4 regions of the Planococcus sp. APC 3900 genome follow, and region 3 is predicted to be linked to each of the others. Evidence: riboswitches for the same ligand, from Rfam matches in the RefSeq annotation. Region 3 holds a riboswitch; each other region holds the start of a gene.
The links. A riboswitch is a leader RNA that binds a small molecule or an ion and turns the genes downstream of it on or off. The one in region 3 is predicted to bind S-adenosylmethionine.
Positions count from the first base shown of each region.

Region 1: another riboswitch for S-adenosylmethionine. It lies ahead of QMA04_RS04985 (methionine biosynthesis PLP-dependent protein); the one in region 3 lies ahead of mtnK (S-methyl-5-thioribose kinase).
Region 2: another riboswitch for S-adenosylmethionine. It lies ahead of QMA04_RS02025 (sulfite oxidase-like oxidoreductase); the one in region 3 lies ahead of mtnK (S-methyl-5-thioribose kinase).
Region 4: another riboswitch for S-adenosylmethionine. It lies ahead of QMA04_RS09320 (bifunctional homocysteine S-methyltransferase/methylenetetrahydrofolate reductase); the one in region 3 lies ahead of mtnK (S-methyl-5-thioribose kinase).

Region 1 is NZ_JASDCT010000002.1:202,884-205,080, forward strand. Features, by position in the region: gene QMA04_RS04985 (methionine biosynthesis PLP-dependent protein) at 1-934, opposite strand, end outside; SAM riboswitch class I at 1,011-1,114, opposite strand; gene QMA04_RS04990 (antibiotic biosynthesis monooxygenase family protein) at 1,409-1,714, shown strand; gene QMA04_RS04995 (hypothetical protein) at 1,711-2,064, shown strand; gene QMA04_RS05000 (cobalamin B12-binding domain-containing protein) at 2,081-2,197, shown strand, end outside.
Region 2 is NZ_JASDCT010000001.1:405,956-408,152, forward strand. Features, by position in the region: gene QMA04_RS02020 (hypothetical protein) at 1-283, opposite strand, end outside; gene QMA04_RS02025 (sulfite oxidase-like oxidoreductase) at 652-1,314, opposite strand; SAM riboswitch class I at 1,395-1,505, opposite strand; gene modA (molybdate ABC transporter substrate-binding protein) at 1,674-2,197, shown strand, end outside.
Region 3 is NZ_JASDCT010000001.1:143,929-146,125, forward strand. Features, by position in the region: gene mtnW (2,3-diketo-5-methylthiopentyl-1-phosphate enolase) at 1-76, opposite strand, end outside; SAM riboswitch class I at 152-261, opposite strand; SAM riboswitch class I at 505-658, shown strand; gene mtnK (S-methyl-5-thioribose kinase) at 733-1,923, shown strand; gene mtnA (S-methyl-5-thioribose-1-phosphate isomerase) at 1,920-2,197, shown strand, end outside.
Region 4 is NZ_JASDCT010000004.1:41,632-43,828, forward strand. Features, by position in the region: partial or broken gene QMA04_RS09300 (PadR family transcriptional regulator) at 1-1, opposite strand, end outside; gene QMA04_RS09305 (hypothetical protein) at 141-308, shown strand; partial or broken gene QMA04_RS18220 (DUF6920 family protein) at 308-907, shown strand; SAM riboswitch class I at 1,162-1,266, shown strand; gene QMA04_RS09320 (bifunctional homocysteine S-methyltransferase/methylenetetrahydrofolate reductase) at 1,339-2,197, shown strand, end outside.

The DNA of each region.
Region 1 (2,197 bases), on a different contig from region 3:
CGCCTAAACTCTCGGCAAATGTAATGAGTTTAATGTTTTCAAGAAAAGGGCCAACCCATTCTTCGTCCTGCAGGCGGAAGGATAACATGCCGCCTTTTCCCGGGTAGAGCACATCAGAAACAACTGATTGCTGCAACAGGAATTCCGCAATGGTTTTGGCATTGGCTTCATGTTGGCGCATGCGTAATGGCAAAGTCTTCAATCCGCGTATCAACAACCAGGAATCGAAAGGCGACAGTACGGCGCCGACCGAGTTATGGAATGTTGAAAGCCTTTCACAAATGCTTTCGCCTTTTGCGACAACCAAACCAGCGAGTACATCGTTGTGGCCGCCGATGTACTTTGTGGCGCTGTGGATGACTATATCCGCTCCGAGTGCAATCGGCTGCTGGAGATAGGGGGTCAAGAACGTGTTGTCGACAATCAGCAGCAGGTCATGCTTTTTCGCTAAAGCTGCATAGGCAACAAGATCAATTTCCTGCATGAGTGGATTGGTCGGCGTTTCAATGAACAATGCCCGTGTATTCGATGTTATTTTTTCTTCTGTATCTTCAACGTTCTTAAATTCGGCATAGGTGGGATGAATGTTATAGGCGGAAGCAAAGTGGTCAAGCAGGCGGTATGTTCCACCATATATATCTTCCGGAACCAACAATTCGTCGCCAGGACGGAAGAGGGACAAGACCAATTGGATAGCCGCCATTCCCGAGCTGCAGGCAAATCCGGCATCGGCGCCTTCGAGTTCCGCAAAGCCTTCTTCAAGGACAGCGCGTGTCGGGTTTTTGGTTCGTGTGTAATCATAGCCCGTCGATTTGCCAAGTCCTTCATGTTCATAAGCCGTCGATAAATATATGGGCGGATTCACAGCTCCTGTAGTTGAATCGCTGCGATTGCCTAATTGAACCAATAAAGTTTCCAAGCTGTTTTTTGTCATTCCACTCATCCTCCCAACAATAAAACAGGGGCTTTTCTTCAATGAAAGAAGAAAGCCCCTGTCTAGAAACGCATTCTTCTCATCTTTTAGGCGCAGCCTATTGGAATTAGCACCGTGTCTTCGTCAGACTGGTTGCTGAGACTTCACAGGGCCAAATCCCTCCGTCTCTCTAGATAAGAAATATCTTATTAAGTTTATGGTGTATCTATTACGATGTTTCTAATCTTAAATCATTTAGCCATGGAAAGCAAGGATGAATTTTAAATAGTTAAAATAGAAAGAAAACAGTAAGCGGAAATTGTAGATAGAGCCTTGTACATCCATGTCAGATCGGATGTCGCATCAGTAAGTAGAATAATTTGCTATCAGTTAAAGAATTAGGGCTCATCACTACAGAACCGCGGTATTCTTTTAATTCGTATATCGAAGTGTTATAATTTATGGAGGAAATTATGTGTATAAAGGAGAAAGCAAATGTATATTGTCACTTCGACGGTAGTTGTTCCGCCTGAAAAAACCGAGGAAGTTATCGGGATTTACCAAAAGCGTTCACGCCGCGTCGATCGGGCGGAAGGCTTTCATTTATTTAGATTGATCCAAAACACCAAAAAGAAAAATGAATTGACGGTCCATATGGAATGGCATACGAAAGCATCTTATATGGCGTGGGTGAGAAGCCAGGAATTCAAGGAGATCCATGATCTTGAGAAAAATTACCCGGACCAGGAATTAGCGGGAATTATCCCCGTTGTTCGGCAGTACGAAGTGGTGGCAGAATGAAGAACGACGTAAAAAATAAAATTGCTTCTGAAACGGCAAAAAGCATATATGCTGCATACCCGACACTTTGGGAGCGTTTTGGAGAGCGCGGTTTTGAGCATACAGAAAAAGATAACCATCACCACCTGGATCATTTGGAGACTGCGTTTTCCCTCAAGGATGAACAGGTATTTATTGATTACGCCATTTGGCTGGAAACTGTTTTGACAAGCCGGAATGTTGAAAGAGCCTTGATCATCGATAATTTTGACCGCTTACTGCAGATCCTTCCGGGGAATACAGAACAAGAGGAAGAAGTCTTTATGTCAGGTTGTTTGCAAAGTGCCATTGCGGTGTTGAAACCTTCATAGAGTAAAGGAGGCTGACATGAATAATCAATCTAAAGAGTTGGCCGAGTTATTTTTGGCCGGCAATGAAAAGCAGGCTTTGCATACAGTTCAAGCCTATTTGCAAAACCATACAAAAAATGAGCTTTACCAGCAT
Region 2 (2,197 bases), 260 kb from region 3:
GCAACAAGTGCATATGCTTTTGGCGAACAAATCCTTCACAACTTCGTGAATAGATACAATGTAAAATCATTTTTTGTTGTTCACTTAAACCTTTTGTAAAATCATTTGAGTTATCCATATAGTAGATGCGGTACGGAAACATGATGACTTCATGGTCTTGATGATACTGAATAATGTCCTCGGAGACATCAATGGTGACATTATTGTATGTTTTATCAGCCATCAATCCAACCACTTTAGTCACTTCATCTTTTAAAGCGTATGGAAACCTACTTTGAAACATACAATCACACCCTTGCTTCAACCCATTTTAACTTTAAGTAAGTCTAATATTCTCATTTTACCATAAGCCTACTCTATTTGTTCGTTAAATAGGTATTTTGCGAACAATTAAAATTCTATATAAAAAAGCCAGTTCTGATGGGCTAACTTTTTTGGAGAAAGCAGCTAAAAAATTTATGTTTACACATGAGAGGTTTATCGGAAGCTGCCATTCATTCTATATATGATTTAAAGAACCCATCAACCTTCACATGAAGGATTAGATTGATGGGTTCTTTGAAATAATACGAAATATAAAGTTCTAAATTGATGCAAGTTATCTCTTAAAGTGACAGTTCAATTATCCTGGAATCATAAGACTGGCCAGAGTCAGTCAAAATCTTTTTTCTCCCATTCGTCTTCAGGGATTTCCAAGTCTTCGCCGGAAAAGCGCTCTTCCTGAAACGGGTCGCCGTTCATGTGGAAACCGTTCTGCTCCCAAAAGCCCGGCTGGTTTTCATCGATGAATTCGATGCCTCGGACCCATTTGACACTTTTCCAAAAATACAGATGGGGTACGATAAAACGCAGCGGGTAACCATGCTTGGCGGTCAACGGTTCGCCGTCAAGTGAATGGGCAAGCAGCACGTCTTCCCGGTCCAAATCGGATAATGCGACATTGGTGGTGTAATCGTAGTCACCGTGAAGCATCACATAGCCGCTTTTCGGCGTTACGCCCAATTCTTTTATCAGGTCAATAAAACGGACGCCGGTAAAGGTATTGTCGAAGCGGGACCAGCGTGTCACACAATGGATGTCGCGTGTTATTGTCGTTTGCGGCAATTTCAGCAGATCTTCATAATGCAGCGTGATTTCCTTATCAACCTGGCCGAAGATTTTCAATGTCCAAGTGGCCATATCGTAAACCGGCACCTCGCCTTCGTGCAGGACAGGAAAGCGCTCGGTCAACACCTGTCCAGGCGGGAGGCGTTCAACCAGAGAAGGATCCACTACAGGGACCCGCGTACGTTTGATTCGTTCGGCTTTGCTCAGCTTCATGTGATCACTCCTTAAAATAAATAAAACTCTTCCACTGAAAAAGGGAAGAGTTGGGTCTGCTGGTGAAATTCTCTTCCTCATCTTTCAGAACATCGTGGTTCTGTTGGATTTGGCACCATTCCAGTTTGTGAACTGGCGGTTGCCGGGCGTCATCGGGCCATTCCCTCTGCCTCTCTTGATAAGGATAAAGCGTATTTAATTTTTGGTATGACTTATTTTACCGAAACCGCTTATTTCTTGCAAGATTATTCGGAAAATAATTCAGCTTCTCTCCGGCTGGCGTTATACTGATAGTACGTGGAGAATCACGTGCATAGCAAGCGTCACTTTTTGTTTATAAGGAGTCCTGCAAAATGAAAAAAATGATCGGCATTATAGGAATGGCCGTACTGTTGAGCGGCTGCACCAACACAACAGCAGAAAACGGCGATGAGCTGCTTGTTTCAACAGCTTCAAGCCTGACAGAAGTGATGAAAAAAATGGAAGAGGAATTTCATCAATTGGAGCCGGATATCGAGCTGTCATTCAATTATGGATCATCGAGCAAGCTGCGAAGCCAAATTGAACAAGGCGCACCGGCAGATTTATTTTTATCGGCCAGTGAAAAGGATATGGAACAGCTGGAATCCGAGCAACTGGTGAAAGCCGAAACTGTGGTGCCTTTTGCTGAAAATCGTCTTGTGCTTGCTTCATTGGAGGAATTTCCGGAAACTGCAGATTTTACAGAAATAGTGATGAATGCAGAAGAAACCATTGCGGTCGGAGAGCCGGACAGCGTACCGGTTGGAAATTTCACAAAGCAGGCGCTGGACAGCCAAGGGTTATGGCAGCCGCTTGAAGGGCGCCTTATCTACGCAAAAGATGCACGGCAAGTGGT
Region 3 (2,197 bases):
AAGCGATGCCTTCCGCCTTTTTCTCAAAAGAACCAGGCTTTCCGTATAATTGATAAGTAGCAGTCAAGATGCTCATGTATTCAACACTCCCATGCAATTTTAAAAAATAAAAAACCTCTTCAAATAAGAAGAGGTTAAGGGCTTTAACAACTTCTTATTTCTCAGCCATCGGTTCTGGCTGCAAGAATTAGCACCGTGTCCACTATTGGACCGGTTGCCGGGTATCGTAGGGCTTGTCCCTCCACCTGCTCTGAATAAGAAAGATATGAAATTGGGTAAGTTTTTTGGGCTGGTCCTACTTATAGAATCTCAGCGTAAAAAGAAATGATCGTTCGAAATGATAGAACTGCTTTAATAGAGTAAAGTAATTCTGATTATTTCATGCGCACCGAAATCTGTCAACAGCATTGTTGCAAAATTGTTTTTATTTAAAAAATGTGATTGACAGTCAATTCTGAATCGTGATAGGATTCATTTCAGAACTTAATAGCACGACAAGCAGTACTCTTATCAAGAGCTGGCAGAGGGATTTTGGCCCGATGACGCCCAGCAACCGACCGTAATACCGTTGTGAGACGGGGCGCTTTGGCGCCAGGATGAATATCCTGTAAGGCACGGTGCTAATTCCATCAGAAATTTATTTTCTGAAAGATAAGAGGCATGGGATCTCTTATTCTGGCCTCTTTCTTTTGGAAAGAGGCTTTTTATATTGCAGAGAAAGGGAGATTGACCATGACACTTACGGCTCCAACCACCTATAAATCATTAACCGAAGAAGCTGCCATCGAATTGGCGAAAACTATTCAAGCATTTGATCATAAAGCTCAATTGACGTGCCGGGAAATCGGCGACGGCAATTTAAATTATGTTTTTCAAATTGAAGAGGCAGCCACAGGCAAGAGGCTGATCATCAAGCAGGCTTTGCCATATGCCAAAGTCATCGGCGAAAGTTGGCCGCTGACATTGAAGCGTGCGACGATCGAAGCCAATGTTCTGAAGAAGCACGGCGAGTTTGTGCCGTCTTTGGTGCCGGCCGTCCATGCAACGGACGAAGCATTGGCTATAACGGTGATGGAAGATTTATCGCATCTCGAAATTGCGCGGGAAGGCTTGATCAACGGCCGGCAATTTCCAAGGCTGTCACAGGATATCGGCGAATACCTGGCACAGACTTTGTTCCACACTTCTGATTATGGGCTGCATCCTTTTGAGAAAAAACGCTTGGCTGCTGAGTTTTCCAATCCGGAACTATGCAAAATCACAGAAGACCTGATTTTTACCGATCCATTTTTTGATGTTGACACCAATGATTACGAACCACAGCTGCAGGCAGCAGCAGAAGCGATTTGGAACGACCGCAAACTGCAGCTGGAAGTGGCGAAATTGAAGAAGAGTTTCTTGACTGAAGCGGAAGCGCTGCTTCACGGAGACCTTCATACCGGCAGTATTTTTGCGGGGCCGGCCGAAACGAAAGTCATTGACCCGGAGTTCGGCTTTTACGGCCCGATCGGCTTTGATGTCGGATTGTTTCTGGCCAACCTGATTTTCCAAACGATTACACGGGAAGGCGAGGAGCGCCAGGAAATCGTAGCTCACATTGAAAAAACATGGGAAGTATTCGCTTCTTCATTCACGGAACTGTGGCAAACGCAGAGCGTTGAATCGTTCAAGGAGACCGAAGGATATCTTGAATATGTCCTCGGCAAAGTACTGGCCGATGCCGTCGGTTTCGCCGGCTGCGAATTGATCCGCCGGACGATTGGCCTGGCGCATGTCAAAGACCTGGACAGCATCGAAGACAACGATAAGAGAATTTCCTTCAAGAAGCAGGCATTGCAGAGTGGGCGGGAATTAATCCTGAAGCGTGAACAAACTGCTTCGATCAAAGACTTGGTGGAAATTCTGAAGGAGGCACGCATATGAGCATTCCGTTATCCATCAAATGGGACGGAGAGCAGCTGACCATCCTGGATCAGCAGAAACTGCCGCATGAGATTGACTATTTAACGCTTGAAACGGTAGAAGATGTATATAACGCGATTTTCTTCTTGAAGGTGCGCGGAGCTCCGGCCATCGGCATCACGGCTGCATATGGCTTAGCGATAGGAGCACAGCGGCACGATGCCGTTTCCTTGGAAGCTTTTCAGCAATATGTCGAAAAAGATGCGGCGTACCTGAATTCTTCACGGCCGACTGC
Region 4 (2,197 bases), on a different contig from region 3:
TTTATACGCCTCCCTATATCAAGTTGATATATATCACTTTGCTATAAAATACTCTTTTTTTGACCTTTCGTATAAAATTTGATAATAAAATGCTTTATGCATTCAATAAACAGGTATAGCAAGTAAAAGGAGGGAGAGTGATGGAGAATAAAGAAAAAGCTGGAAAGAAAACAGGTCGGGCAATTTCCAACAAACTGACAGCAGATATGATTAGCTCACTGCCAACCTGTATAAAAGGGTGGTTATCCGAAATTGGGGCTATTGGCCATGAACAAATCAATTTGGTGAGTCTTAAGCAATCGGGGTAATGAAACTGAAACCAGAACAGAAGCAGTGGACCGTATCCGAAGCAGAGCAAATCAGCTATACGGATCCACCTGCTTTCCGATGGATCGTGAAGCTGAAAATGGGCAAAGGCGTAGTTGTGACAGGAAAAGACAATTTCCTGGAAGGGAAGGCAAGTATGCACATCAAGCTTGCAGGCATCATTCCGATTTCCAAAACAGTTGATGATGAAAAGACCAATGAATCGGCACTCCAGCGCTACCTGATGGAACTCGCCTGGTATCCTTCGGCTGTCCTCAGTCCCTTCATTTCCTGGTAGGAGGTGGACGCACACTCCGCAACAGCGACCATGAATTTTGAAGGCCTTAAAGGTTCTGTCACTTATTTTTTCAATGAACAAAACGAATTGCTGAAAGTGGAAGCCTGGCGCTACAAAGACAGTGGAGAAGACGCCCGTTCCCTGCTGTGCGTGGGCACTGTTAAAAAGCAGCGGAAAGTGGGGGGACTGACCGTTCCAGTGAAGATGGAAATCAGCTGGATGCTGGAAGAAAGGCCGTTTACTTGGTATCGATTTGATGTACATGACATACGATTCAATTCTATCAATGGACAATTTTCATGAAATGATGCTTTTAAGTGATGGACTGCAGACAGGATCAGTAGGCATTCTTGATTTCTTCCAATCATATTTATAGAACTTAACTCCTTTTCCTGGTCCATTTTCAACGGTTAGTTGAACGCATTAAGCTGTTTTATACATTAAATGTATACATTGTGAAAAAAATCACAGAAATTTCATTGTTTTTTGACAGATTGCCTTGACCTGCTCTTCAGATACAGGTACCATATTTAGAATACTTAAAACTGAATAGTGAATTCTTATCGAGAGAAGTTGAGGGACTGGCCCTATGATGCTTCAGCAACCAGCCGAAAGGTCAGGTGCTAAATCCAGCAGGCAAGAAATTGTCTGGCAGATGAAAAGGAACGAGTTTGATATCGTAAAGCCTTCTTTTTCATGAAGGCTTTTTTTGTATATATAGGAGGTTGAGAAGAGTGGGATTATTAGACGAATTAAAGACCAGGATTTTGACGGCGGATGGTGCCATGGGAACATTGCTGTATTCATACGGCATCGAGTATTGCAATGAGGAATTGAATCTGCAGCGCCCGGAAGTGATTGAGAAAATCCATTTGGATTACATCAAAGCCGGCGCGGATATTATCCAGACCAACACATACGGAGCGAATGCAGCGAAGCTGGCACGCTACGGTTTGGAAGAGCAAGTCGCTGGCATCAATAAAGCCGCGATCGACATCGCCAAACGTGCAGCAGCGCCGGGCGGCCAATTCGTTTTCGGAACCATCGGCGGAATCCGCGGAATCCGGAAAAGCGATGCCACCCTGCAGGAAATCATTGCGATGGTGGACCAGCAGGCAAGCCACTTGTTGGCGGGAAATCCCGACGGCCTATTGCTGGAAACCTATTACGATTTCGAAGAACTCGCAGAAACGGTCAAGCACCTGAAAGGGATGACGGATACGCCGTTGATTGCGCAAGTATCCATGCACGACCCGGGGATTCTGCAAAATGGAATGTCGCTGAACGAAGCTCTTCATCAACTGGAAAGTCTGGGAGCGGATATTGTCGGCGTCAACTGCCGTCTTGGCCCGCACCATACCATTCAGGCCTTTGAAGAAGTCACATTGCCTGAAAAAGCGTTTTTATCGGCTTACCCGAACGCCAGCCTGCTGGATGTGGAGGATGGTCGGATCGTCTATGAATCGGAAGCGGATTATTTTGGGCGTGCCGCTTTGTTATTGAGAGAAGAAGGGGTCCGTTTAATTGGAGGCTGCTGCGGCACGACGCCGAAGCACATTGAAGCGGTGAAAAAGCACCTGAACCATTTGCCGC